Regions from separate parts of the Herbaspirillum sp. FG34 genome, predicted to be linked through region 4. Evidence: predicted binding sites of a transcription regulator. Region 4 holds the regulator's gene; each other region holds the start of a gene.
What was found. The regulator LexA, encoded in region 4, represses DNA repair genes until DNA is damaged. The targets are predictions, from matches to a motif close to ACTGTATNNNNATACAGT.

Region 1 (7,307 bases), on a different contig from region 4:
ATGACGAGCACCTGGCTCCAGGTCAGCATGAAGCCTTGCGCATAGACATCGCGCGTACAGGATTGCAGGTCAGGCGGGCCGGCCAATACCTTGAAATCGCGATCAATCAGCGGCATGACCAGTCCCTGCACCGCTTGCGGATGACCTTGCAATCGCCCCAGCACGGGAATCAGCCCGCGATGGCGGCCGGCCATGATGCAGGCCGCCATCTCGCGCTCGGGCAGGCCGTCGCTGGTGACGGCCCCCTTGAAGAGCTTCAGCGCCACCGGCTGCGTCTTGTTCGCGTCCTTCCAGCGAGCGGCGTAGATCACGCCGGAAGCACCCTCGCCCAGCTTGTCGGCCAGTTGCAGATCCTGCCAGTGGATTGCCGCCACCTGAGCATGGCGGTCTGCCGCTTCTTCCACCGCCGCGCACCAGGCATTGCCGGCCATGGCCAGCCAGCTCAGACGCGGCAGGGTCAGCAGCCAGTGTGGAAACGCCTCCAGTGTATTGGCCGACAGGCGCAACAGTTCCAGATGGCGGCAGGCCGCCAGTTCCGATGGCAAGGTGCGCAGGCGGTTCCCGGCCAGCATCAGCTTTTGCAGGCGACTGCATTGCCCGATGCTGGCGGGCAGCCGGGTGATGCGATTGTCGGTCAGCACCAGCCAGCGCAGCGAAGGCGGCAGCGATCCGGCGGGGACGTGTTCGATGCGGTTGGCCTTGAACCCGATCATTTCCAGCGCAGGACAGCGCCCCAGCACGGTTGGCAATACGGTAAAGGCATTGTCGGAACAGAACACGATGCGCAAGCGACGCAAGCGCGGCAGGTCGTCGGGCAAGGCAGCCAGCGCGTTGCCGCTCAGGTCCAGAATCTCCAGGGTTTCAGCCAGTGTGAAGATTTCTGGCGGGAATTCGCGCAGGCCGCACGACAGAGACAGGCGGGTAATGCCTTTCAGGGCGCCGCTGCGCAATTGTTCCAGGGTGTGCATGCAGAGAGGTGAAGAAAAACGTCAGAAAGCGCGGAGTTTAACAGTGCCCGCCCGGCCCTTCAGAACAGATCCAGCTGGGCATCGCCTGGTGATCTGCCGGACCTCGCCTGCGGTCGCCGAAAACGGCTGGCATCCAGCGTGGCAAAGGCCCGGTTGCGGTGATCGATGCCGAGCCGCCGGCTGGCCTTCTCGAAACGCTGGTGCAGCAGGTCGGCCCAGACGCCGGTGCCACGCATGCGGGTGGCGAAGTCGGCGTCGTAATCCTTGCCGCCGCGCATGTCCTGGATGCGGTTCATCACCCGCGCCGCCCGGTCGGGGAAGTGCGCCTGCAGCCACTGCCGAAACAGCGGGCTGACTTCCCACGGCAGGCGCAGCACGATGTAGCCCGCTTGCCGCGCACCGGCGTCGACGGCGGCTTCCATCACGCGCTCCAGGTCTGGTTCGGTCACGAAGGGAATCACCGGGGCAATCGATACGCTGACCGGAATACCCGCCTCGGCCAGGGTACGAATCACCCGCAGCCGCCGCGCCGGGCTGGCCGCGCGCGGCTCCAGCGTGCGTGCAATGGCGGCATCGAGCGTGGTGATGGTGACCGCGACGATGGCCTGCCCCTTGGCGGCCATGGGGGCCAGCAAGTCGATGTCGCGCTCGATCAGGGAAGACTTGGTAATCATCGCCACCGGGTTCTCGCAATCGTGCAGGATCTGCAGGATGCGCCGGGTCAGTTGGTGCTCGCGCTCGATGGGCTGGTAGGCATCGGTATTGATGCCCACCGTGATGGTGTCGGGTTCATAGGACGGCTTTGCCAGTTCGCGCAGCAGCAGGTCGGGCGCATTGCGCTTGGCGACCAGCCGGCTTTCGAAATCCAGACCGGGCGAGAGGCCCAGATAGCTGTGCGAAGGCCGTGCAAAGCAGTAGATGCAGCCATGCTCACAACCCCGGTAGGGATTGAGCGAGAGCGAGAACGGCAGGTCCGGCGAGCTGTTGCGGCTGATGATGGAGCGCGCGTCTTCCTCGGTGACGATGGTCTTCAGGCGCGGCGGCTCGTCATCCTCCATCACCTCGGCTGCAAGCGGCTCGACGGCGGCAAAACTGACCGCCTGCCAGCCATCATCGAACTCTTCCCGCGCCACCGATTCGTAGCGCCCGCGCAGATTGGTGACGGCTCCCCGCCCCTTGCGCGCGACCTGGTTGCGATGGACGAAGGTTTCCGGCGTGAGGGTGGCGTCATCCTCGCCAGGAGGCGCAGGCTGGTCAGGAAAAGGCCGGGCAATGCCCTGCGGGAATTTGGGGAAGGAAGCCAAGGCAAGCTCAACGATACTGTATATATGAACAGTATTTTGCCTTCACTTGGGGCGCACTGCAAATGCTGTTTCAATTTGTCCGGGTGCCGCATTAATCGGTTATGCTTGTTCACCCTCAGCTTCCCATCAGCGAAGAAAGCGACCACAAAGGGGGAACAAGGACCACCCGAGGTCCCAAGGAGACAAGGATGCAATACCAGGCAAACCGGCACGCTGCCGGTGCATTGCTGGGCGCCTCGCCCCTGGTGCAGTCCGGCGCCGATGCGCTGCTGGATCTGCAGGCTATCGAACGCTCGCACCAGCGCAGCTCGTCCTACGGCATCACGCGCGGCCAGCGCCCCGATCTGGACGCGCTCTCGCGCGCCGACCTGGCGCAGACGCTGGAAGCCAACCAGGCCCTCTCCGGCCACGCCCGCCCGGTCATGGAAACCCTCTACGACCAGATCCGCAATACCCACAGCATGGTGATCCTGTCGGACGCCGAAGGTACCATCCTGCACACCCTGGGCGACAGCGATTTCCTGGCCAAGGCCGACCGCGTGGCGCTGGGTCCGGGTGGATGCTGGTCGGAACAATTGCGTGGCACCAATGCCATCGGTACGGCCCTGTTCGAGCAGAAGCCGACCACCGTACATGCCCAGCAGCACTATCTGGATGCCAACCGTTTCCTGACCTGTTCAGCCGCCCCCATCTTCGACCATCGCGGCCAGGTGCTGGGGGTGCTGGACGTCTCCGGCGAATGCGGCAGCTTCCACAAGCACACCATGGCGCTGGTACGCATGTCGGCGCAGATGATAGAAAACCACCTGCTGGCCGGCAGCTTCCCCGATTGCATCACCCTGCACTTCCACAGCCGTGCCGAATTCGTCGGCACGCTGGTCGAAGGCATCGTCAGCTTCACCCCGGGCGGACGCTTCCTGGCGGCCAACCGCAGTGCGCAGTTCCAGTTGGGGCTGACGCTGGCGGCGCTGCAATCGCATACCTTCGCATCGCTCTTCGGGGTACCGCTGTCGCTGCTGTTCGAGCACCATCGCAAGGCCGCCCCGGGCTTGCTGGAGCTGTGCCTGCACAACGGCATCCGCATCCATGGACGGGCCGAACTGCGGCTGCGCGACCAGCATTTCCAGAATGCGCGCGAAGCCATCATCGATACGCCGCACACGATCCCCGCCGCCCGCCCGGCGCCCGTAGCACGGCCTCATGCAGGCCCGCCGCGTCCCGGACTGCAGGCACTCGATACCGGCGACGCCCGCATGAGCGCCCTCATTGCCAAGTTGCGCAAGGTCATCGACCGCGATATTCCCATCCTCATCACCGGCGAGACCGGTACCGGCAAGGAATGGCTGGCTCAGGCCATCCACCGCGAGAGCGCGCGCTTCCGGGCCACGCAAACCCGGACAGGCGCAGCGCCTTTCGTGGCCGTGAATTGCTCGGCCATTCCGGAGAATCTGATCGAGGCCGAACTGTTCGGCTATGAAGACGGCGCTTTCACCGGTGCGCGTCGCAAGGGAGCGCTGGGCAAGATCGCCCAGGCCCAGGGCGGCACCCTCTTCCTCGATGAGATCGGCGACATGCCGCTGGCCCTGCAAGGCCGCCTGCTGCGGGTCTTGCAGGAACGCGCGGTGACGCCCCTGGGCAGCCAGCGCGTCATCCCGGTGGACTTCGCGCTGGTGTGCGCCACCAACCAGCCACTGCGCGAGATGGCCGCGCGTCATGCCTTCCGCGAAGACCTGTACTACCGTATCAACGGCTTGCAGGTGAAGCTGCCAGCTCTGCGCGAACGCAGCGACCTGGTCGGCCTGATCGAGCGCATTCTGGAGCAGGAAGGCGGCGCCGACGCGCCGCGCTTCGATACCCAGGCCCTGGCCCTGCTGCAGGCCAGCCGCTGGCCGGGCAATCTGCGGCAGCTCTCCAACCTGATCCGCACCGCCCTGGCCATGGCCGAGGGCCAGGCCTGGATAGGGGTGGAACACCTGCCAGATGACTTTCTGGAAGAGGCGGCGCCCGTGCAGGCGGCTTGCGAGATGCCGGTACACATGGCATATGAAGAAAAACGCGAAAAATCGCTCTCCATGCACGACAGCGAATGGGCTGCCATCGAGCGCGCCCTGCGCACCCATGACGGCAACGTCAGCGCCGCTGCCAAGGCGCTGGGCGTGTCGCGCAATACGCTCTACCGGCGCTTCAAGTCACGCGGGCACTGAGCGGCGCCAGCGCGTCGTACTCCTCATCGGTAAACAGCCGCGAGCGCGTCAGGAAGCGCTTGCCGCTGCCGTTCTCCAGCGAGAACATGCCGCCGTTGCCATTGACCACGTCAATGATCAGTTGCGTATGCTTCCAGTATTCGAACTGGTCGGCGCCGATGTAGAACGGCACGCCATCGATCTCTCCCAGATGCACATCGGTATCACCCAGCGTGAAGTCGCCGGCGGGATAGCACATCGGCGCGCTGCCATCGCAGCAACCGCCGGACTGGAAGAAGATCAATTCACCATGCCGCCTCTTCAACTGACGCAGCAAGTCCACCGTGGCCTCGGTGGCCGTTACCCTGGGCAATGCCTTCATCGCCATTCTCCTGTCGGATCTACCATAAAAGCGGCGCCGGCCGCGGGGAGGCGGACCGGCGCCGAAGCTGCCTTGCTGCAAGGAGTCAAACGAAGATCACGCGATCAGAAGAAGCCCAGCGCCTTGGGGCTGTAGCTGACCAGAAGGTTCTTGGTCTGCTGGTAGTGGTCCAGCATCATCTTGTGGTTTTCACGGCCGATGCCGGATTGCTTGTAGCCACCGAAGGCCGCATGCGCCGGATACAGGTGATAGCAATTGGTCCATACGCGACCAGCCTGGATCTCGCGACCCATGCGGAAGGCACGCGTGCCATCGCGGGTCCACAGACCCGCGCCCAGGCCGTAGAGGGTGTCATTGGCGATGGACAGGGCTTCTTCCTCATCCTTGAAGGTGGTCACCGAGACGACGGGGCCGAAGATTTCTTCCTGGAAGATGCGCATCTTGTTGTTGCCCTGGAACACCGTGGGCTTGACGTAATAGCCCGTGGCCAGGTCGCCGCCCAGTTCTTCACGTCCGCCGCCGGCCAGCACCTTGGCGCCTTCCTGCTTGCCGATGTCGATGTAGGAGAGGATCTTTTCCAGCTGCTCCTGCGAGGCTTGCGCGCCGATCATGGTGCTCTTGTCCAGAGGATTGCCCTGCTTGATGGCGGCCACGCGCTTCAAGGCACGTTCGATGAAGCGCTCGTAGATCGATTCCTGCACCAGCACGCGCGAAGGGCAGGTGCAGACTTCGCCCTGGTTCAGCGCGAACATGGCGAAGCCTTCCAGGGCCTTGTCGAAGAATTCGTCATCCTTGTCCAGCACGTCGGCAAAGAAGATGTTGGGCGACTTGCCGCCCAGCTCCAGGGTCACCGGGATCAGGTTCTGCGAGGCGTACTGCATGATCAGGCGGCCGGTGGTGGTCTCGCCGGTGAAGGCGATCTTGGCGATACGCTTGTTGGAGGCCAGCGGCTTGCCCGCTTCCACACCGAAGCCCTGCACGATGTTGACCACGCCGGGCGGGATCAGGTCAGCGATCAGTTCGATCAGGACCATGATGGAAGCCGGGGTCTGCTCGGCCGGCTTCAAGACCACGCAGTTGCCGGCGGCCAGCGCCGGGGCCAGCTTCCACACCGCCATCAGGATGGGGAAGTTCCAGGGGATGATCTGGCCGACCACGCCCAACGGCTCATGGAAGTGGTAGGCATAGGTGTCGTTGTCGATGGGGCAGATGCTGCCTTCCTGGGTGCGCACGGCGGCGGCGAAATAACGGAAGTGGTCGATGGCCAGCGGGATGTCGGCGGCCATGGTTTCGCGGATGGGCTTGCCGTTGTCCAGGGTTTCGGCGGTGGCCAGCAGCTCCAGGTTGGCTTCCATGCGGTCGGCGATCTTGAGCAGCATGTTGGCGCGCTCGGTGGGGGAAGTCTTGCCCCAGCTCTTCTTGGCGGCATGGGCGGCGTCCAGCGCCAGTTCCACGTCTTCGGCGCTGGAGCGGGCCACTTCACAGAAGGCGCGTCCGATCACCGGGCTGATGTTCTCGAAGTATTCGCCCTTGACCGGGGGCACGAATTTGCCACCGATGAAGTTGTCGTAGCGTTGCTTGAAGGGGTCGCGTACGCCGAGTTTGCTGATGTCTGCCAGGTTCATGTCGTCTCCGTTCGGGTTATGGTTGAAATCCCGCCGCGATCATGGCCGCGGCGGAGGTTCATCCCTCTGGATGGCAAATCGCATGCCAGCCTGCAAACCTGCTCTGGAAGCGCCTTGCGCGCCAGCATCATTGTCACGCTGTGTCAATCTGGCGCAGCCCGGGACAGCGCAGAGGGACAGCCTGACACACTCTTTTTCTTGCACTGCGGACGTAAAAAAACCGGCCAGCGGCCGGTCTCTCGTGATGCTTGCGCTGTCCTGAATCAGACGGCATCCGGCCCGGTTTCGCCGGTACGGATACGGATCACCTGTTCCACTTCCTGCACGAAGATCTTGCCGTCGCCGATCTTGCCGGTGCGGGCCGCCTTGATGATGGCGTCCACGGCCTGCTCGACCACCTTGTCGTCCACCACGACCTCGATCTTGACCTTGGGCAGGAAGTCGACCACGTATTCGGCACCGCGATAGAGTTCGGTGTGACCCTTCTGGCGTCCGAAGCCCTTCACTTCGGTGACCGTCAGGCCCGTGACGCCGACTTCGGCGAGGGATTCACGCACCTCGTCCAGCTTGAACGGTTTGATGATGGCGGTCACTTGTTTCATGGCAATTCCTCTCTTGGTATGTCGTAAAGAAACGATTTCAACGATCTGTTGAATAGCGGATACAACCTTCGTTGTTATTTTACTGGCAAGGCCGTGGTGCCCTGCCCACTTGCACATTGTCAATCAGGCGTGCCCGGCTTTCAACCTTCTTGAACCAGCCGGGCCATAAAAAGCCGTTTTTTCAGGCTTCCAGATCGGGAATGCGCTCCAGATCCTGCAACCAGACCGTAGCCTCGCCATCGC
Region 2 (7,307 bases), 190 kb from region 4:
TTGTCTGTCATGCCCAGCACCAGCCGTTCATGGTGCGGACCCATGCCGCCCTTGCGCTTCCAGGCGGCCATGGAGCGGCGCAGGTCATCGGCTTCGCTGGGCGAATAGCCGGCCGCCTCGATGGCCACATCCATCACCTGTTCCTGGAAGATCGGGATGCCCAGGGTGCGCTCCAGCACCTTCTTGATCTTGCCGCTCTTGCGGGTGTTGTCCGGGTAGTCGAAGCTGCCGCCCTCGCGCACCAGTTCACGCCGCCGCAGATAGGGGTGAACCATGCCGCCCTGGATCGGACCGGGCCGCACGATGGCCACCTGCACCACCAGGTCGTACTGGGTGCGCGGCTGCATGCGCGGCAGCATGCTCATCTGGGCCCGGCTCTCGATCTGGAATACGCCGATGGTATCGGCCTTGCAGATCATCTCGAAGGTGGCCGGGTCTTCGCGGGGGATGTCGTGCATCTGCATCACCTGCGGCAAGCCGCGCCGCAGGCTCACCAGTTCCAGCGAACGGCGCAGGGCGGTCAGCATGCCCAGTGCCAGCACGTCGACCTTGAGCAGTCTGAGCGACTCCAGGTCATCCTTGTCCCATTCGATGACGGAACGGTCTTGCATGGCTGCCTTCTGGATCGGCACCAGCCGTGACAACTGCCCGCGCGCGATCACGAAACCGCCGGTGTGCTGCGACAGATGGCGCGGGAAGCGCAGCAGTTTGCCGGTAATGCTGGCCCACAGCCCGATCTGCGGCAATTCGGGGTCCAGCCCGGCTTCGGCAAAGCGGGCCAGCAATTCTTCGCGGCTGTCGAACCAGTGCTGCGACTTGGCCACCATATCGACGATGGCCGCATCCACCCCCAATGCCTTGCCGACCTCGCGCAAGGCCCCGCGTGGCCGGTAGCTGTGCACGGCGGCGGCCAGCGCGGCGCGGCGACGGCCGTACTTGCGGTAGATGTGCTGGATGACTTCTTCGCGGCGCTGGTGCTCGAAGTCGACATCGATGTCGGGCGGTTCCTCGCGCTTTTCGCTGATGAAGCGGGCAAACAGCAGCCGGGTGGAAGTCGGATCGACCTCGGTCACCCCCAGGCAGTAGCACACCGCCGAGTTGGCCGCCGAGCCGCGTCCCTGGCAGAGGATGCCGCGTGAACGGGCGAACTTGACCAGGTCGTAGACGGTCAGGAAATAAGCTTCATATTCCTTTTTGGCGATCAGGGACAGTTCCATCTCGATCTGCTCGCGCACCTCGCCAGGAATCCCCTGTGGATAGCGTTTGACGGCACCGGCCAGGGTTTCCTGACGCAGGTAGTCGGCCGGGCTCATGCCCAGCGGCACCAGTTCGTCAGGATATTCATAGCGCAATTCCGCCAGGCTGAAATGGCAACCGGCCGCCACCGTCAGGGTCTGGGCCAGCGTCGCCGGGCTATGCACCAGCGAGAGCCGCATGCGCGGGCGCAGGTGTTGTTCGGCATTGGGGGCCAGGGCCAGTCCGCATTCCTGCACCGGCTTGCCCAGGCGGATGGCGGTGACCACGTCCTGCAGGTATTTGCGCGACCGCTGGTGCATCTGCACGTCGCCCACCGCTACCAGCGGCAGGCCATGCCGGCGCGCCGCTGCGTCCAGCGCGGCGCGGTGCAGGTCGTCCAGAGGGCGATACAGCCGCGTCATGCCGACCCAGGAACGACCGGGTGCCAGGGTGGAGAACCAGCGCAGTTGGGCATCCAGCGTCTCTTCGTTGGCCGGATAGTCCGGCACCAGGATCAACTGGCAATCGGGCAGGGCACGCAGGTGCGACAAGGCTGGCGGGGGCTGGCTCAGATCCTCCGGTGACAGCAGGTAGCGGCCTTTCTCGGCGCGGGTGCGGGCCAGGGTGATGAGTTCGCAGAGGTTGCCATAGCCTTCGCGGTTCCTGGCCAGCGCCACCAGGGTCATGGCGGCCAGGGGATGGGCCGGATTTTCCTGGAGGGCCGTGAAACGAAAGCTGCTGCCGATGAGCAGCTTGAGATCCTTGGCCTTGCCGCGTTCGAACTGCTCAATCCAGGCGGCATGGGCGCGCACCACACCCGCCATGCTGCATTCATCGGTGATGGCCAGGGCACGGTAGCCCAGCTCGATGGCGCGTTCTACCAGTTCCTGCGCATGCGAGGCGCCGTGCAGGAAGCTGAAGTTGGTGCGGCAATACAGTTCGGCATAGTCGGGCAGAGCGGTTTGCATGCGTTTCTCCTAGCCAAACAAGCCGTGCAGGAACCACTGCGGTTCTTCATCGGACCACTCGCCGCCACGCCACTGGCGGAAGATCCAGTAATAGGCGTGGCCGGCATCGCGCGCCGTGAAGTAGTCGCGCGTCAGGGGGCGGCCTTCCCACCAGCCGGCTTCGATGCGCTCGGGCGGCGAGGTGAATTCCAGTGCACTCCGATAGAAGGGCTTGTGCTGCTGTACCCGCAGCGGCAGGGGTTCCTGCAGCAGCCACAGCGGGCGTGGCGGCAGCCGTGCCGGATCGCTGCCCAAGGGCGCGGGCAGGCTGGCAGCGGACTGCATCACGCTGCACCAGCGGTTGGCGATCTCGGGCCGGTGATCGGCGCGTGGCGCGGCCTGCTGTACCTTGTCCGCGCCCAGCCGCGCTACCAGCAGCTCCAGCAGGCGCTGGTGATCCTCGGCACTGCCGCCGGGCTCGGGGAAGAGCATCTCGCTGGCGGCTTGTCGGCTTTCCAGTTCATCGGCGGCCAGACCCAGGGCGATGGCCGGGGCGGGCAGTAAAGAGCGGGCCAGTTTTTCCTTGACCAGGGTGTGCAGATGGTCTTCCTGCCAGGCCGGTACCGATAGCGCCACCTGCAATTCGGTAGGAGGGACCGCCTGGCGTCCGCGTTCATGTTCCAGCCACAGACGCAGTTTCTTGATGGCCAGCTGACGCGCGGCCAGCCAGCCGGCCAGTTGCGCCAGCAAACCCTGGGCATAGGCGACCAGGACGTCGGTCTGCTCGATGCGGTCCGGCAGCTCCACCCGGGCCTGGAAGCTGGGTGGCGCCACGATCCAGTCATGGACTTCGGGGGCAGCGCCATAGGCCCGGTCCAGCATGAGCAGCAGGTCCTTGCCGCAGCGGCGCTGCAATCCGGCGCGGGGCAGGCGCCGCACCTGGCCGAGCTGGCGGCAGCCCAGTCCGTGCAGCCATTCCAGATGGGGGCGCGCAGCGCTGAGCAGTACTACCGGCAGCCGGTCCAGGCGCCGTTGCAGGGATGTCGGGCCCAGGGTGCGCACGTAGCCGTAGCGTGCCAGCAGCCAGGCCCCGGTCGCCGTGACGGCGCAGGACAGGATGGCCGACAGGCCCAGCCGGGCGATGGTCACGCGGATCTTGCGGCACAAGGCGCGGATGCCGCCGAACAGGCGCAGGCTGGCGCCCACCTCCAGCAGGATGCACGCCTCTGCGGCCAGCGTGACCTGCGGCGTGTATTGCAGCAGGGCCAGGGCGGCCTGCTGCAGCGTGGTGTCTTCGCGCAAGGTGTCGCGCTCGTGCAGATGGGCCTCGGGAGCCAGCAATTGCACGCCGCCGCGCCGCATCCCTTCCTGCACGCCCAGCCCCCGCGCCGGCGCTGTCAGCGCGGTCACGCGGTCGCGCTCGAAGACCACGGCGGGGGCCTCATCCAGCCAGTTCGGACGGAAGACTTCCAGCGGCAGCAGTGGCAGGTGTACGGCGATCCACAGGGGAGACATGGCGTTGCAGATTCGGTGAAGGCAGCAAAGGGAGAAACAGGCTCTGTTCGCGCAGGGGGCCGCGACGCTTGAGAAAACCGATCTCCAGTCCGTCACGCGCCGACTTGAGCGTCAGCCGCAGGGGCGCGGGTGAAGGTTCGCGGGCGCAGGACAGGGGCCGCAGCATGAAGAACAGGGTCTGCCCGGCCTGGGCCGCCCCATGCAGGCGCCGCAGCAGGTCGTGGTCACCCTTGCGCAGGCGCGGCTGCCACATCAGCAGGACCTGGCAACTGTCGGCCCGCAGCACCTGCTCGGCGGCCCAGCAGGCATCGGCCGCATGAGCGGCCTGCAACTGCAGCAGTCGTGCGGCCTCCACCCCCATCTGCGCCCAGCCGGGCGCATTGATCGGGTGCGGCGCCTGCAGCAGCACAATGCGCTGCGCGCGCGTCCGGTGCTGGTCACTGGTCGGTGGACGCGCCAGCACCGGGCGCAACAGGCGCAGTTCGCCGATGCCGTCCTGCGGCAACAGCAATTCGATCAATACGCCGGGTGGCCAGCCACGTTCGGGCAGTTCGGCATCGAGCGCTTCAAAACCGCTGGCGATCCCGCGCGCACCTCCTCTTGCCAGCTGGGAGGCCAGCCAGAGCGAAGGGTGGATGATTTCCGGAGTGCGAACCGGAGAGGCGGATGTCAACATGAAATGAACGGGAGGACGCTGAATGCAGGAAAAACAAATGACTGTATAAATATACAGTAAAATTTTTGAGGTGTGACAAAAACTGTCTTCACGTCATGAGCCATGAGCCATCAGGAAAATGAAATTTGCTTCAGGCAATCTCTGCAAATGTCATCAATCCCGAAGATCGATATCCAAAACACAAGCTCATCTTCAAGTTTTCCTACATGTCTGACGGCCATTGCTGACATGGGCTGGGGAGCTCTTCCGATAGTGAGTATCGGTGAGGCTTTTTACACTGCAGACGTGGACAAGAAGTTGGGTTGCCACCCACATGCTCGCGCAGGGCAGTAGGGCGGGTGGATGGCAAATGTCTGCTCCATTCGATCCATTCGATCATCCAAGACAAGGAGTCACACATGGCAAATTCAGAGAATCCGGGCAACAGCAATCGCGGCTTTGCCGCCATGGACAAGGAGAAACAGCGTCAGATCGCCAGCATGGGAGGCAAGGCTGCCCATGCCAAGGGGGCGGCGCATGAGTTCAGCTCGGCCGAAGCCCGGGAAGCCGGACGCAAGGGTGGCCTGAACAGCCATGGTCGCAAGAACGCTGCAGCGGCAGCGGCGGCAGCGCAGAATGGCAGTAGCGGCAACGGCGCCGCGAGCTCTGCTCCAGCGCAGATGCACCAGAGCACACCGCAAGAGGGCAATGGCGCCCTCCAGCAACCCCAGCAGTCGGACAGCACCCCGCAGCAGCAAGGCTGAAAGGAAAGAACCCGGCCGCCTCAGGCAGCGGGCGCAGTACGGTGCAGAACATCAAAAAATATCAAAAAATATCAAGAACAGGGCCCAGGCTCGTACCGTCAGTGCAAGAAGCTGATAACAAGAAAACGAAAGGCGCGGACAGCGCCTTTTTTGTTGTTTCTGCCCGCAGAGGGCCGGTTGCGCCTCAGTGCCGCGCCAGATCATCCATCATCGGCACCAGCGCCAGCAGGAACAGCCCGGCCGCCAGCGGCATGGTCGCCACGAAACCCAGGGCCTTGAAACCGAAGGCCCCGGTCACGCCCCCCAGGAAGAACATCAACAGCAACGAGGACAGCAGCATGAACTTGCGTCGTGCGCCGGGCACGGGATCTTCCGCCATCGCTTCGCCGGGCTGGCGCGGCGCCAGGGTCCAGTAGCACATCTTGCCGATCTCGATGCCGATGTCGGTCACCAGCCCCGTGACGTGGGTGGTGCGAATCTCCGAGCGGGAGATCTTGCTGATCATGGCATTTTGCAGGCCCATCACGAAACACAACAGGGCCGCCGTGACCGGCACGAACAGCAAGCGGTGATTCTCCAGGTTGGAACCCAGGATGCCGAAGCACAGCAACAGCATCGCCTCCAGCATCAGCGGCATGGCATATTCGCTGTGCAGGCCACGGCGCCTTGCCCAGTTGATCATGATCGCCGAACAGGCCGCCCCCAGCAGGAAGGACAGCAAGGCACTGGCGCCGGCCACCAGCAGCAGGGTTTCCCCCAGCACCAGGTTGTCGGCCAGCGAGGAGACAATGCCCGACATGTGAGACGTGTATTGGCCCACCGCGAGAAAGCCCCCGGCATTGACGGCGCCGGCGATGAAGGCCAGCGAGCGCCCCAGGTGGCGGTTGGAGAGGTCGGTGCGCGCCGGGCTGGTGAGGCGGCGCAGGTAATCGATGGGCATGACGGATCCAGACGTAGAGGCAAGCACACCAGGCGGCAGCATCCCCAGGTCGCCGGTTCGTCGCGCTCACGCTGGAGAGGGAGTCGCTTGTCTTCGCCCATTCCTGCGCAGATCGACGGTGGCGTCTTGCTGCCTTTGCCTTCAGTGTTTCTTATGCTGACAAGAATACTTCTTCCTGGCCCGATGCGGTGAAGGATGCAGCAATGCCTGACCTGTGTCAGGGGGGGCGGGTGTTGTTGTCGGGGGCGATGAACAAAAAAAAGACCGCCTGGGGGAGGCGGCCTGAGGGGGAGGGATATAAGACGCCGAGGATCGGGGGAATCTTCGGAGAATTTCTGCTTATGAAAACGACTCGTGGGGATAAACCGATGGGGGATGGACTGTATTCATGACATGACGGAGGGGGACGTTCATGTCGGAATGTGAGGTCCTCGGTTTCGAGTACGTTGAAGACATGGTAGCGGTGCGCTGCAAAAAAGAGCATCGGACAGTGCCCAATTAATGCGTAGGAAAACGCCTACACCGCAAGCGCTCCCATGCCGCCCAAAGCCGCACCGGCTCTAGTCATGGCCGATATTGACCTGGTGCATGTCGGCATTGCGCACCTCCGGCAGTTCGTAGTCGCCAGATGGCGACACTTGCGGCGCCGGACGCACCGGCGCTGCCGGCAGCGAAGCATGATCGGCGTATCCGCCCATGAGGATGCGGTCAAGCTGTTCCAGAAGTCCTCCAAGCAAGCGCAAGACCCGGATGTGAAGAACTTCGCCACCAAGACCCTCCCGGGACTGCAGGAACACCTGAAAATGGGCCGCGAACTGAAGCTGAGTATGGATGCCGCCAAGAAACAAGCGAATGAATGAGTGACATCTTCTTCAGTCAACCGTGCGTCGCAAATGAAATAAAACTTCCTTTGCGACGCTGATCGACTAAGCTGAAGGCAGCCCTGCTTCCGTCCCTTCGTCATGACGTCCCCCACGCCCCGTGCGCCCTGGAGACTTGCCATGAAACACTTCGCCAGATCTGTCCAACAGCAGCAAGCCGGTCATTTCATGCCGCGTGTCGCCAAGCTGGACAAGCACAAATATGTCGCCTACATCGATACCCGGATCGATGAACTCTGGCACATGGATCTGCACGACCTGGGCACACAACCAGTGCGCATCTGCAAGAAGCGCAAGGCGGCAGAGAAGGCCGCCCTGGCCTTGCTGGCCGAGGCCATGCACAGGTACCAGGGAGAACAGACAAGGTAG
Region 3 (7,307 bases), on a different contig from region 4:
GCCGGCTTCGATGTCGCGCCGTTCGCGGTTGATGGCGTCGAGTTGCTGGGCGATGGCCCAGGCACGGCCTTCGTCATCGGTAGTGAGGCATTCGATGCCCAGCGACATGTCGGCCAGGCGGCCGGCCGCGTTCAGGCGCGGGCCGACGGCAAAACCGAGGTCGAACGGAGTAGCGCGGCGGGCCTCGCGGCCGGCGGCGCGAAACAGGGCGGCGATGCCGGGGTGCATCTTGCCGCTGCGCATGCGCTTCAAGCCCTGCGCCACCAGGATGCGGTTGTTGGCGTCCAGCTTGACCACGTCGGCCACGGTGCCCAGGGCCACCAGGTCGAGCAGGCTGTCCAGCCGTGGCTGGGTCTGGGCATCGAAGAGGCCGCGCTTGCGCATCTCGGCGCGCAGCGCCAGCAGCACGTAGAACATCACGCCCACCCCGGCCAGGTTCTTGCTGGGGAAGCCGCATTGCGGCTGGTTGGGATTGACGATCACGCGCGCCTCCGGCAGGGCGTCGCCGGGCAGGTGGTGGTCGGTCACCACGACGTCGATGCCGCGCCGCTTGGCTTCGGCCACACCATCGATGCTGGCGATGCCGTTGTCGACGGTGACGATGATGTCGGGATTCTTCTCGCGCACGGTCAGCTCGACGATCTCGGGCGTCAAGCCGTAACCGTATTCGAAGCGATTGGGCACGATATAGTCGACCTGCGCACCCAACAGGCGCAATCCGCGCAGGCCGACGGCACAGGCGGTGGCGCCGTCGCAGTCGTAGTCGGCGACGATGACCAGCTTCTTGCGCGCAGCGATGGCGTCGGCCAGGTAGCTGGCGGCGGCATCGATATGCAGCAGGCCGGACGGGGCGATCAGGGCATTGAGCTCGCTGGCCAGCTCACGTGCGGTGGACAGGCCGCGCGCCGCATAGACACGTGCCAGCACCGGGTGCACCCCTTCGGCGATGAGTTGCTCGGCCTGGGTGATGTCATAGGAGCGGGTGGTGACGCGTATCATGCCGACAGCCCCGCCAGTGAAGGTTTGTGCCAGAAACGCCGCAGCGCGCCACGGGTGACCGTCACTTCCAGGCTGCGATCCGCGCCGCTCAGGATCAGATTGAGCGACTCCAGGCTTGCTGCCCGCAGCGATACCAGCAAGGGTGCCAGCCAGTCGCGGTCCAGGTGTTCCAGGTGCTGCAGCCAGAGACCCCATTCCTCGGCCAGCGCGGCTTCGGCCAGGGCATCGAGCACCAGCAGGCGGTGGCCGCTGCCGCGCACGAGCTGGGCCGCGCCCCCATCGATGCGCTCCTGCCCGAAGGCGCGCAGCCAGCCACGCAGGCCGAAGCGTTCGGTGTAGATGTCCTGCGCCAGCACGCCGGCATCGGCGCCGCCCCAGATCCAGATCGAGTTGATGGCCTTCTGGCCGCGCATTTCGCGCTGTTCGTTGAGGGACTCGGCGAACCATTGCATCTGCACTTCGTTTTGCAGCTTGCGCCAGGCCAGCTCGCCCGGTCCTTCGGGCATCCAGATATCGACATTGCGCCCGCTGGCCGCCGAAGGGGTGGAGGTGCGCAGGCCGGCCCAGGCATCGGCCCGGATGAACCAGGTACGGGCGTCGCCATAGACCAGCTCATGGCCGATCTCGGTAAAGAGCGGCAGGGCGGCGTCGAACAGGCGGCGCGATTCGTCCTCCTCCAGTTGCAGCTGGCCGATGTCGGTCAACACCAGATGATCGCGGGCCACGTGGATGTGGGCCGGATGCAGCACGAACCAGTGGCCGGCGCTGGGCGCGTGGCCCAAGCGCTGCATCAGCGCGCTGGCGGCAGCCGGGCTGCAATCCTGGGCGGCAGGCGGCAGGCCGAAGCGTCGGGCCAGCCAGTGTTCATGCGGCAGGGCGCGTGAAAACGGATCATGCGCCTGGCGCGCCACGGCCTTGCCCCGGCCCAGCAGCATGGCCAGTGCCGGCGCCTGGCACTGGCGCAGCAGGTCGCGCGCCAGCTCGGCCGGGGGCAGGGCGAAGGGGATGAGGATGTCGAGTTGATTCATGGGGCGCTATTTTAGCGGCTGGCGCGCCGCTTGGCCCCGTCGACTGCACAAAGCTTCACTTCAAGGCAGTGTCATTGCTTGTTCCAGGCGTTTTTGGCGCGCTGTCGTACCAGCATGCGTACGCTGTCGGGCATGGGCGTGCGCGCGCCATTGGTCTCGGCCGAGAACCACAGGCTGTCCTCGAAGAAAGGCAGCATGCGCGGCGTGATGAAACGGCTGCGGATGCCGTTGATGTGGCGCTCGCCCTGCGCCGTCTGCTGGGTGATGTAGAAGCGCTGTGGTACCACCAGGTGCAGATACTCCCTGGCGCGTGTCATGGCCACGTACAGCAGACGCCGTTCCTCGGCGATCTCGGCCTCGCTGCCGGTGGCCAGGTCGGACGGAATGCAGCCGTCGACCACATTCAGTACATGGACCGAGCGCCATTCCTGGCCCTTGGCGGAGTGGATGGTGGAGAGCGTCAGGTAATCTTCGTCGCGATAGGGCGGGCCGGAGAAATCGCTGCTGGCCTCGGGCGGGTCCAGGGTCAGTTCGGTGAGGAATTTCTCGCGCGAGGCATAGCCCCTGGCCAGCGCGGTCAACTGCTCGAGGTCGGCGGCGCGGGCGTCGGCATCCTCGTAGCGTTGTTCCAGCTGCGGCAGGTACCAGTCGCGCGCGGCCTGGAGGTCGGTCGGCCAGGTCGCGCTGGCGCGACGCATCAGGTCATAGGTGTCGGCAAAGGCCTGCCATTGCAAGGCGATGCCGGAGGGCGCGCTGAAGTTCAGGAGCGCGTCGGTCGGGTCGCTGGCACCGGCCATCAGGTCCAGCACCTTCCTGGCGGTAGCGGGACCGACCCCGGGGATCAGTTGCAGCGCCCGGAAGCCCGCCATCCGCCCACTGGGATTGTGGGCCAGGCGCAGCAGGGACAGCAGGTCCTTGATGTGTGTGCTTTCCAGGAACTTGAGGCCGCCGAACTTCACGAAGGGAATGTTGCGCCGGACCAGTTCCAGTTCCAGCGCCGCGCTGTGGGTGGCGGTACGGAAGAGCACCGCCTGCGACTTCAGCGTGAGTCCTTCTTCCCGATGCGCCAGGATGCGGTTGGCCACCCAGCGCGCCTGTTCGGCCTCATCCGGGATCACCACCAGTTGCGGCTTCTGCGAGGAAGGCTTGTCGCTCCAGAGCTGCTTGAGGTGCCGCTCCGGCGCATCGGCGATGACCGCATTGGAGGCCTGCAGGATGGGCTGCGTGGAGCGATAGTTCTGTTCCAGCGTCAACAGCCGCGCCGACTGCGTGAACAGTTCGGGAAAGTCGAGGATGTTGCGCACCGTGGCGCCCCGGAAGGAATAGATGGACTGGGCATCGTCGCCTACGGCGGTCACACCGGCGCCATCCGGTTTCATCCTTTGCAGGATCTCGGCCTGCAGGCGGTTGGTGTCCTGGTATTCATCCACCAGCACGTGGTCGAAGCGCGCGCCTGCCGACTGCGCGATCACTGGGTCCGAGAGCATGTCGGCCCAGAACAGCAGCAGGTCGTCGTAATCCAGCACATGCTGGGCTTCCTTGGCCTCCACATAGCGGGTAAAGAGTTCGCCCAGCAGCCTTTCCCATTCCCGGCACCAGGGGAACTGGGTTTGCAGCACCGTGCCCAGGTCTTGCCGGGTATTGACCGCACGTGAATAAATGGACAGGCAGGTCGCCTTCAGCGGAAAACGCTTGTCGGTCGAGGACAGCCCCATCTCATGGCGCAGCAGGCCGATCAGGTCTTCCGAATCGCCGCGATCCTGGATGGTGAAGTCTTCTTCCAATCCGATGACGGTCGCGTACTCGCGCAGCAGACGCGCGCCGATGGCGTGGAAGGTGCCCGACCAGGGCAGTTGCGGCGGGCTGTCGGCAGGCGCGAGCCCCAGGACCTGTCGGATCACCTGGCCGACGCGCCGGCCCATGTCGGCGGCCGCCCGGCGCGAGAAGGTCAGCAGCAGGATGCGCTGCGGGTCGGCCCCATCGAGGATCAGTCTGGCGACGCGGTGCGCCAGGGTATTGGTCTTGCCGGTACCGGCGCCGGCCACGATGAGCAGCGGCAGCTGCTGTGCCGGCGGAAGCTTGCTGCCGTGCTCGACCGCCTCGCGCTGCTGCGCGTTCAGGCGCGCAAACGGATCGCGCTCGCCGCTGGGCGGGCTGCTGGTGTCGGGGACGTCCTGGGCGAGTTCGGGTGGCATGGTGCGGGAAATCCGGAGGGGCGAGGGGGCGCAAGCAGATACTGTATATATAACCAGTTCATGATGCAACATCAGGAAGTGCTTTTATATGAAGTCACTGAGCGCGAACCTCTGCCGTGGAAGTGAATCTATAGACATCACGGCGGGCGACCGACGGGTCAGGCGCGAGCAGGCGGCTGAGGGCCAGGGATGGGCCGTCGGTCCAAACTGTGGCAAACTTCGCGCTTTGTCTTCGCCCGTGTTGGCGTGCGGCCGGAGCATTGCGCCCCTAGCCTGGGGCGCGAGGCGACTGGTGGCACATTGTGCAGGCCCTCTCCCGGAGCAATTTTGAGTCTGATTAAAAACCTGCCGTTCGAATGGCTGGTCGGTATCCGCTACACGCGGGCCGGCAAGCGCAGCGGTCGCAACAGTTTCATTTCCTTCATTTCCCTCATTTCCATGGCCGGCATCGGGCTGGGCGTGGCCGCGCTGATCGTCGTGCTGTCGGTGATGAACGGCTTCCAGAAGGAGGTCCGTGATCGCATGTTGTCGGTGCTGCCCCATATCGAGGTGTTTGACGCTTCCGGTGCCATGCACGACTGGCAGGCCGTCGCCAAGCAGACCTTCCAGAACCCGGAAGTTCTGGGCGCGGCGCCCTACGTGTCCGGTCAGGGCATGATGACGCGTGACGACAACCTGCGCGGCGTCATGGTGCGCGGCGTGCTGCCCGAAGAAGAGCGCAAGGTGTCCGACGTGGCCGGGCAGATCAAGCAGGGCAGTTTCGATTCGCTCAAGCCCGGCGAATTCAACATCGTCATCGGCGGCGAGCTGGCGCGCGGCATGCGCGTGGGCCTGGGGGACAAGGTCACGCTGATCGTGCCGCAGGGGCAGGTGACCCCGGCGGGCGTGCTGCCGCGCCTGAAGCAGTTCACCGTAACCGGCATCTTCGAGGCCGGCCATTATGAATTCGACTCGTCGCTGGCGTTCATCGACATCAAGGATGCCGAGACCCTGTTCCGCATGGATGCCCCTACCGGCGTGCGCCTGCGCATCCGCGACATGCTGCAGGCCCCGGAAGTGACTCAGCAACTGGCCCACACTCTCACCGGCGACCTCTACCTGCGCGACTGGTCGCAGCAGAACAGCAACTGGTTCGCGGCCGTGAAGACCGAAAAGCGCATGATGTTCATCATCCTCGCCCTCATCATCGCGGTGGCGGCCTTCAACCTGGTGTCCACGCTGGTGATGACGGTGACCGACAAGCAGGCCGACATCGCCATCCTGCGCACGCTGGGGGCCTCTCCCGGTTCCATCATGAAGATCTTCGTGATCCAGGGCGCACTGGTGGGCCTCATCGGTACGGCTGCCGGGGTCGGTCTGGGCGTGCTGGTGGCACTGAACATCGATGTGCTGGTGCCGGCCATCGAGCGTGCTTTCCATGTGCAGTTCCTGCCCAAGAGCATCTACGTGATTTCCGAATTGCCGTCCGAGCTGATCTGGTCGGATGTCACCACCATCGGCGGCCTGGCCGTTGTGCTGGCATTCCTGGCCACGCTCTATCCGAGCTGGTCAGCGGCCCGTGTCAAACCGGCGGAGGCGCTGCGCTATGAATAATATTGATCCGATCAAGAACCGCCAGGCCGTGCTCTCATCGCGCGGGCTGGGCAAGACCTTCACCCAGGGCAAATATTCCGTGAAGGTGTTGGGCAATGTCGATATCGACGTCTACCATGGCGAGCAGGTCGCCATCGTCGGCGCCTCCGGTTCCGGCAAGTCGACCCTGTTGCACTTGCTGGGCGGGCTCGATACCCCCAGCAGCGGTACCGTGAGCCTGCTGGGCAAGGATTTCGCCAGCCTGGGCGAGCGCGAGCGCGGAACCCTGCGCAACCAGTCGCTGGGCTTCGTCTACCAGTTCCACCACCTGTTGCCGGAATTCTCTGCGCTGGACAATGTGGCCATGCCGCTGATGATCCGCCGCATCAAGCGTGCCGAGGCGCAGGAACAGGCCCGCGAGATGCTGGACAAGGTCGGCCTGGCGCAACGCGTGACGCACCGGCCGGGTGAACTTTCCGGCGGCGAGCGCCAGCGGGTGGCGCTGGCGCGCGCGCTGGTCACGCGCCCGGCCTGCGTGCTGGCCGACGAACCGACCGGCAACCTCGACCGCAGCACCGCCGATCGCACCTTCGAACTGATGATCGAACTCTCGCGTACGCTGGGTACGGCCTTCGTCATCGTCACCCACGATATCGAGCTGGCCGGGCGTTGCGCACGCGTGCTGCGACTGTCCGACCAGGGGCTCAAGGCGGCCGGTCAGCAGTCTTGAGGCTTTCCGGGTAAGCTATGCCCTTGATACCGCCGTCTTTTGGAGACGGCGGTATGCTTTTGAAGACACGAATACCTGAACAGATACAGATGGAAACTGGAGCAAGACAATGAACACCCGCCAATGGCTAGAGACCCTGGTCGCCTTCGATACCACCAGCCGCAATTCCAACCTGGAACTGATCACCACCGTGCGGGACAGCCTGGAAAAGCAGGGCATCTCCTCCTGGCTGGCGCACAACAAGGAGCAGACCAAGGCCAACCTGTTCGCCACCTTGCCCGCTACCGCCGGTCCCGATGCCGGCAGCACCGAGGGCGGGATCGTGCTCTCCGGACATACCGACGTGGTGCCCGTGGATGGCCAGAAATGGGATACCGACCCCTTCAAGCTGACCGAAAAGGAGGGCAGCCTGTACGGTCGCGGTACCTGCGACATGAAGGGCTTCATAGCCACCTCGCTGGCGCTGGTGCCGGAATTTCTGGCCATGCCGCGTGTGAAGCCTATTCACCTGGCGTTCTCCTATGATGAAGAAATCGGCTGCATCGGCGCTCCCGTGATGCTGGAAGAGATCGTCAAGCGCGGCATCAAGGTCGATGGCTGCGTGGTCGGTGAGCCCACCAGCATGAACGTGGTGGTAGCGCACAAGGGCATCAACGTGTTCGCCTGCAAGGTACACGGCAAGTCCGCGCACTCTTCGCTGACCCCGCAGGGCTGCAATGCCATCGAGCATGCCGCGCGCCTGATCTGCGCCATCCGCGATTTCGCCGATGGCTACAAGGCCAA
Region 4 (7,307 bases):
TGTTTTGCGCCAGCGCATTCAGATACACCAGGCCACCCACCTCTTCGGCCTTGCCGCTGGTGGACATGGCTTCATAGACGGTGATGACGTCAGCCGGCTTGGTGCTGTTGATGAGCTTGACGATGTGCTCGAAGATGATGCGATGGTCGTAGCGATAGAAGTCGTCAGCGCTGACGAAATCGGCAATGCGGTCCCAGGCTGCGTTGTCCAGCAGCAGGCCGCCCAGCACCGACTGCTCGGCCTCGATGGAGTGTGGCGGCACGCGGAGCGCATCGATCTGGGGATCGGAGGACTCCTTCTGGCCACGGAAAAATTCTGGATTGCCGCGGGACGATTCTTTCATGGCGCGCATTATAACCTGCTGATGTGAAGCCGTAGGTCAGGCCGAACGTTTTTGCACGACCTGCCACTTCATATGAACGAATGCCATATGAAGCCCCCGACATCCCGGCGGATCGCGACGACCGCCAGCGGGACGCCGGAGGCAAAGACAATAAAAAAGCCAGGCGAACCCGGCTTTTCCATTGCAAAACGAATTGCAGCAAACAGGCGTATTACGCTTGCTCGCCCTTGACTGCGATGGTGACGTCGACCACCACGTCGGTGTGCAGAGCCACCGACACCGGGTGTTCGCCAACGATCTTCAGCGGGCCGTTGGGCAGACGCACTTGCGACTTTTCGACGGCGAAGCCCTTCTTGCCCAGCGCTTCAGCGATGTCGAAGTTGGTCACGGAACCGAACAGACGACCGTCAACACCGGCCTTCTGAGCGACTTCCACGGTGGCGCCAGCCAGCTTTTCGCCTTGGGCTTGAGCGGCGGCCAGCTTCTCGGCAGCGGCCTTTTCCAGCTCGGCGCGCTTGGCTTCGAATTCAGCGATGGCTGCATCGGTAGCGCGGCGGGCCTTGCGTTGCGGGATCAGGAAGTTGCGTGCGAAACCGTCCTTGACGCGCACGACATCACCCAGACCGCCGAGATTCACGATTTTTTCCAACAGAATGACTTGCATGTTTTTCTCCTATTTCTCGACGCTGATTAGGCGTTGTGCAGATCGGTGTACGGCAGCAGGGCCAGGTAACGCGCGCGCTTGATGGCGGTGTCAACTTGACGCTGGTAGTGGGCCTTGGTACCGGTCAGGCGTGCCGGCATGATCTTGCCGTTTTCCTGGACGAAGTCCTTCAGGGTGTCCACGTCCTTGTAATCGACCTGTTCAACGCCAGCGGCGGTGAAACGGCAGAATTTCTTGCGCTTGAACAGCGGGTTTTGCTGTTGACGCTTGTTTTTCAGCTTGCTTTTATCGAACTTTTTACCGAATGCCATGGTTGGCTCCTGTATCTAAAAATTGGGTAAGGTCTGTTTGGCTACCTTGCGTCTTCAATCCGACGCGACCGGGCCAAAATCAACGATATGAAACACGACACTCTTGCTGTTGCGATTCCTGCGGGCCAGAAAGCCGGTGAACCGGAAGACTTCCCCCAGTGCCGCCTTGTTGAGGGCACCGGAGATTTCCCCTGCTGCCAGCGCTGCGATCTCGAATTCGACCTGACGCTGCATGCCAGCTTCCATCTGTTCCGACTGATGCTGCAACCTGGCAGTGACAATCGGGATACCGGCCGGCGTGTAACGTAAAACATCACGTTCTGCCAGGCTGGCGATGACTTGAAACTGGTTCACTCTCCGCGATGTTCGCAGCGCTTAAGCTGCCGGTGCTTCGGTACGGCTCTTGGCCGCGTCTTCCTTCTGCACTGCCTTCAGGATGGGGGAAGGACCGGTTTCGGCCTTCTTCATCTTGACGGTCAGGTGGCGCAGGACGGCGTCGTTGAACTTGAAGCCGGTTTCGATTTCAGCCAGCGTTTCGCTGTCGACTTCGATGTTCAGGCAGACGTAGTGAGCCTTGGCCAGCTTCTGGATCTGGTAGGCCAGTTGACGACGGCCCCAATCTTCGACACGGTGGACCTTGCCGCCGCGGGTGGTGACGATGCCCTTGTAACGCTCGATCATCGCCGGCACTTGCTCGCTTTGGTCCGGGTGGACGATAAATACGATTTCATAATGACGCATGTAGACTCCTTATGGACTTATTGAAGACGCCCACCCCGGCGTCAAGACGGGTGTGGGAAGAGGAAAACCCGAGATCATACTAGCTTTCGCCCACCAGGGCAATGTCTGAGCCCACAAACGCCGCCCCGGCGGTGAGATCGAGCGGTCAGCGCGCCACACTTTCCGACTTGGCGGCATCAAATCTCATGTGTCTGCCTATATATATGCAGGAGAAAGATTGCCTTTTCCGCCTCGCAAAGTGCATGTTGCCGTTGACACAAGGATTGTACCTGTATAAAAATACAGACTGTTCATCCAGACAGCCTTCCCTCCGAGAAAGGCCACCCCCATGCTCAAACTGACTGCGCGCCAGGAACAGATCCTGAACCTGATCAAGAACGCCATCGAGAACACCGGCTTCCCTCCCACGCGCGCAGAGATCGCCGCCGAATTGGGCTTTCGCTCCGCCAATGCGGCCGAAGAGCATCTGCAGGCCCTGGCCCGCAAGGGGGCCATCGAGATTTCTCCCGGCACCTCGCGCGGCATCCGCCTGCGCGAGTCCGGCGCGCTCCCAGGATCCGTGGCAGCGCGACAAATGGCCCTGCCCCATCCGGCGCTGATGCAGCTGAGCCTGCCACTGATCGGACGGGTGGCGGCGGGTTCGCCCATCCTCGCCCAGGAACATGTGGAAAAGACCTACCAGGTCGACCCGGCCATGTTCCCGGCCAAGCCGGATTACCTGCTCAAGGTGCGCGGCATGTCCATGCGCGACGCCGGCATCCTCGACGGCGATCTGCTGGCAGTGCGCCGCGCCGATCAGGCGCGCAACGGCCAGATCGTGGTGGCCCGCCTGGCCGATGAAGTCACGGTCAAGCGCTATCAGAAGACCGGCAGCGTCATCACCCTCTTCCCCGAGAATCCGGAATTCGAACCCATCATCGTCAAGCCGGAAGAAGACCAGTTCGCCCTCGAAGGACTGGCCGTCGGATTGCTGCGCAGCTGGAACTGATCCCCGGGGCAGCCCACCGCCCCGCACCAGGCGAGCAGGCCGCAAGCCGCTCCAGCAGGCTGCGCGCCGTCTCTTGCTGCATCAACCTCCGCCTAAAACGGAGGTTTTTTGCTTTCTATTCAGCTCTTCGCAAGTGACGGGTTGCGCATATCATGCCTGCTGGATAGCTATGTCCGGCGCCAGCGATGCGCCCAACCAAGAGGACCCCTTTCGATGTCGACGCGCAAGAGCAGCAACAAGCACGGCAAACCCGTTCCGGCCCCGGCCGCCGCCAAGGCCAACCTGCAGGATCTGCTGGATGTCCGCAAGAGTCTCGATCTGCTGGACAGTCGCCAGACCGAACAAGCCAAGGCCATCTGCGTGGCCGTTCTCAAACGCGACCCGGAACTGGTTTTCGCCAATCACGCGCGCGGCCTGATCGCCACCCAGGAGGGACTGCACCCGGAGGCTGAGCACTATTTGCGCAAGGCCTTTGCGGCCGATCCCGCCAATGCCGAATACCTCAGCAACCTGGCCGCCGCCGTGCTGGCACAGGACCGGGTGGACGAGGCCATCAAGCTGTACGAGCAGGCCATTTCGCTAGACCGGGAAAACCGGGCAGCACGCATCGGCCTGGCCAATGCGCTGCACGAAAAGAATGACCCGGAAGCCTCCATTGCCTACTTCGAGGACGCAGTCAAACGGGAGCCGGATGCTCCCGGCCCCCTGTCCCACCTCGGTCGCGCCCTGGTCGAGGCCAAACGCTACCAGGAGGCGGTGGCCACGATTCTCAAATCGCTGGAACTGGACATCAGTTTCGCACCCGGACATACCGCCTTGGGCGAGGCGTTTTACGGCATGGAGATGTACAAGGAAGCACTGGAATCGCTCAAGACGGCCATCCTGCTCGACCCTCAAGACACCTATGCCCAGATCAAGATCGCCGATGCCTATCTGAAACTGGAGAAAATCAGCGAAGCGCACGAGCACCTGCAACGCATCATCGAGATTGCCCCCAGGGATCCCAACAGCTACATCCGCCTTGCTTCCAGCCTCTTTGCGACCCAGGACCGCTTCGAGGATGCCATGCAGCTCTTCAACAAGGCCCTCGAACTGGATCCCAGGCAGGCGCTGACTTACAACAACATGGGCGCGGTCCTGCATGATCACGGCGACACCCATGAGGCCGTAGCCAACTTCCGCAAGGCATTGACGCTGCGCCCCAACTATCCGACGGCGCAACACAACCTGGCCTTGAGCCTGTTGCTGCACGGCGAACTCAAGGAAGGCTGGGCCTGCCACGAAAGCCGTCTGATCACGCGCGAGCGCGCCCATGTCTACAAGTTGATCCACAAGCTCTTCGGCATCATCCCGAAATGGGATGGAAAGTCCTCGCTGGCCGGGAAGTACATCCTCCTGATGCACGAGCAAGGCTTCGGCGACAGCATCCAGTTCCTCCGTTATGTCCGGCTGCTGGTCGCACAGGGCGCGCGGGTAGCGCTGCACGTCAAGAATCCTCTGTACCGGTTGTTCCAGTCCTTCACCCCGGAAATCACGCTCATCCGCGAAAGCGATCCGCTGCCACCCTGCGACTGCGCCTATGTGCTCATGAGCCTGCCCTACGCACTGGGAACCGATACGGTGGAAGACATCCCGGCATTCCCGAGCTATCTGGCAGCCGATCCGACCCTGGTCGAGGTCTGGCGCGAGCGCATCGCCGCCATGGGCGGCGCGGCACCCGGCAAGCTGCGTGTGGGCGTAGTCTGGGCCGGCAATCCGGAACACGGCAACGACCGCCATCGCTCCATCAGCCTGAACAAATTTGCCAGATTGTTCAGCCTGCCGAACATCGAGTTCTACTCTTTACAGAAAGGCAAGCCCACCGAAGGGCTGCGCACCCTGCCGCCAGAACAGAAGGTTCACAACCTGGGCGATCTGTGCACGGACTTCGCCGATACCGCCGCAGCCATCCACAATATGGACCTGATGATCAGCGTCGACACCTCCGTGGTTCACCTGGCCGGTGCCCTGGGCCATCCGACCTGGGCCCTGGTGCCACATGTACCGGATTGGCGCTGGCTCCAGAATCGCGACGACTCCCCTTGGTATCCGAGCATGCGCCTGTTCCGCCAGCCCGCCATCAGCGACTGGGACTCGGTCCTGACCCGGCTTGCCGACGAATTGGTCATCTTGCAACAGAAAAAAATGCAGGGATAAGACGCCCCTCTCCAGAGACCGCCCCGCTTTGTGCGCAGCACCAGCGGGGCTTTTTGTCAGCGGCGGACAAAATTTCTCAGTTTCAACAAAAAATCGCTAAAGTTTTCTGAAGTGCCGTCGAAAAACATGTGCTTGGAGTTTCAAAGCACGTAGTTTTAGGTCGGAAAGCCTTGAAAAAGATTTTTTTGCAGCAAACCCTAAACTTTTTCCAAGACTGCCCGATAAAGCAATCAACAGCGGTTGAAACGCCTGGGGCTCATGGGTAGAAGACCAAAGTTAAGCACTGAAACTCGGATCATCGGTCTCAAATCTTAGGAGAATTAACATGGCAGCAGTCATTAATACCAACATTGCGTCGCTCAACACCCAGCGCAATCTGAATTCGTCGCAAGCGTCGCTGAACACCTCGATCCAACGTCTGTCGTCGGGCCTGCGCGTCAACAGCGCCAAGGACGACGCCGCCGGTCTGGCCATTGCCGACCGCATGAACGCCCAGATCAAGGGCCTGGCAGTTGCACAGCGTAACGCCAACGACGGCATCTCGATGGCGCAGACCGCTGAAGGCGCTCTGTCGACCGTCGGCGACAACCTGCAACGTATGCGTGAGTTGGCTGTGCAGGCTGCCAACGGCACCAACAGCGCACAAGACCGCAAGACCCTCAACGACGAATACACCCAGCTGTCGCAGGAAGTGTTCCGCGTTCTGAACGGCACCAGCTTCAACGGCCAGAACCTGTTCACCGGTGTCGGTCAAGGTGCTTCGGCTGGCGTGGGCTCTTCGTCGGCCAACGTCAAGGCTTCGCTGACCCTGTCCTTCCAGGTCGGCGCCAACGTGTCGGACAACAAGCTCAACGACCAGATCACCATCACTCTGGATGACCTGTCCAACAACGGCACCATGGCCGACGTCATCGGCACCAGCGCCAAGGGTCTGATCGGTCTGGGCGACACCTCCGGCGTGAGCGCTGCTCAAACCACCTACACCTCGGCCAAGGCTGCCCTGGACAACCTGTTCGCCACCGGCTCCTCGCTGTCGGCCAGCGCCCTGGCTGCTTCGGCTGTGACCCTGCAGAAGGCCGTGGACAGCGCCAAGCTGTCCCTGGACAAGGCAGTGGCTGCTCCGTCGGCACAGAGCGATGCCCAGAAGGCGATCAAGAACCTGGACAAGGCCATCAGCCTGATCTCCTCCAAGCGTGCAGAGTTCGGTGCAGTGCAGAACCGCTTCAGCGCCGTCATCAGCAACCTGCAAGTGTCGAGCGAGAACATCACCTCGTCGCGCAGCCGTATCATGGATACCGACTACGCGCAGGAAACCGCGAACCTGACCCGTGCGCAGATCCTGCAACAAGCTGGTACCGCCATGCTGTCGCAGGCGAACTCGGCACCCCAGCAAGTGCTGTCGCTGTTGAAATAAGCCTGATAGCTAGGTAGGATGACGTGCGGGGGATAGACCTTATTCTCCGCACGTTCCTTTAAGGAAGGGAGTAGTACCATGTCGATTGCCCCACTTAACATCACTGCTGCTGGCGACTCCGGTACTGCATATGCAGCACCGAAGGCTGCCGACAAGCCCAATCCCGTGGTATCGACGGTCGCACCGGCGGCCACTCCGGAAGCCCGCCGCGCAACCGAAAGCGAAGTCAATGATGCCGTCGGCAAACTCAACGATTTTGCCGCCGCCAATGCCGCCGCCTTGAATTTCTCCAAGGACCAGGATACCGGCAAGACCATCATCAAGGTCGTTGATACTGCCACTGACACCGTGATTCGCCAGATTCCCAGCGAAGAAGCGATTGCCATCGCAAAGTCCATCGACAAGATGCAAGGCCTGTTGATCAAGGACAAGGCTTGAGTGTCAGCTCGAGTCTGGTACGAACTGCAGTGGCTCGAATAACCGCATGCGTCAATGCTCGTTCATTGCGCATGTCGGATTCGACTACTCTAGTTCATAACGGATTCAGATAGTCATCCCGCACAGCGTCCCTCTTTCCCCGACGCCGTACTCGAGAGCCCGTCTCCTCTTGACCGCGCTGGAAACTGCACAGCGCTGTGCTTCACGCAAAG

Region 1: a site for LexA is predicted at 2,288-2,305, ahead of ACODSZ_RS10590 (PA0069 family radical SAM protein). Genes of this name have one in related genera too.
Region 2: a site for LexA is predicted at 4,415-4,432, ahead of imuA (translesion DNA synthesis-associated protein ImuA). Genes of this name have one in related genera too.
Region 3: a site for LexA is predicted at 4,263-4,280, ahead of ACODSZ_RS03850 (ATP-dependent helicase). Genes of this name have one in related genera too.

What each region holds. Positions count from the first base shown of each region.
Region 1 covers NZ_JBMDJS010000006.1:261,348-268,654, reverse strand. The annotation lists gene ACODSZ_RS10595 (leucine-rich repeat-containing protein kinase family protein) at 1-968, opposite strand, end outside; gene ACODSZ_RS10590 (PA0069 family radical SAM protein) at 1,028-2,272, opposite strand; gene ACODSZ_RS10585 (sigma-54-dependent Fis family transcriptional regulator) at 2,461-4,476, shown strand; gene ACODSZ_RS10580 (DUF779 domain-containing protein) at 4,457-4,837, opposite strand; gene adh (aldehyde dehydrogenase) at 4,942-6,462, opposite strand; gene ACODSZ_RS10570 (P-II family nitrogen regulator) at 6,726-7,064, opposite strand; gene ACODSZ_RS10565 (NAD(+) synthase) at 7,246-7,307, opposite strand, start outside.
Region 2 covers NZ_JBMDJS010000004.1:90,646-97,952, reverse strand. The annotation lists gene ACODSZ_RS06620 (error-prone DNA polymerase) at 1-2,204, opposite strand, end outside; gene ACODSZ_RS06615 (Y-family DNA polymerase) at 2,214-3,698, opposite strand; gene imuA (translesion DNA synthesis-associated protein ImuA) at 3,625-4,374, opposite strand; gene ACODSZ_RS06605 (KGG domain-containing protein) at 4,773-5,117, shown strand; gene ACODSZ_RS06600 (YoaK family protein) at 5,302-6,057, opposite strand; partial or broken gene ACODSZ_RS06595 (DUF4142 domain-containing protein) at 6,723-6,917, shown strand; gene ACODSZ_RS06590 (hypothetical protein) at 7,059-7,307, shown strand.
Region 3 covers NZ_JBMDJS010000002.1:385,441-392,747, reverse strand. The annotation lists gene recJ (single-stranded-DNA-specific exonuclease RecJ) at 1-999, opposite strand, end outside; gene ACODSZ_RS03855 (hypothetical protein) at 996-2,027, opposite strand; gene ACODSZ_RS03850 (ATP-dependent helicase) at 2,099-4,222, opposite strand; gene ACODSZ_RS03845 (lipoprotein-releasing ABC transporter permease subunit) at 4,550-5,815, shown strand; gene lolD (lipoprotein-releasing ABC transporter ATP-binding protein LolD) at 5,808-6,524, shown strand; gene argE (acetylornithine deacetylase) at 6,634-7,307, shown strand, end outside.
Region 4 covers NZ_JBMDJS010000004.1:284,331-291,637, forward strand. The annotation lists gene ACODSZ_RS07430 (replicative DNA helicase) at 1-352, opposite strand, end outside; gene rplI (50S ribosomal protein L9) at 555-1,007, opposite strand; gene rpsR (30S ribosomal protein S18) at 1,034-1,318, opposite strand; gene priB (primosomal replication protein N) at 1,373-1,672, opposite strand; gene rpsF (30S ribosomal protein S6) at 1,694-2,059, opposite strand; gene lexA (transcriptional repressor LexA) at 2,388-3,047, shown strand; gene ACODSZ_RS07460 (tetratricopeptide repeat protein) at 3,261-5,243, shown strand; gene ACODSZ_RS07465 (flagellin N-terminal helical domain-containing protein) at 5,569-6,657, shown strand; gene ACODSZ_RS07470 (flagellar protein FlaG) at 6,736-7,095, shown strand.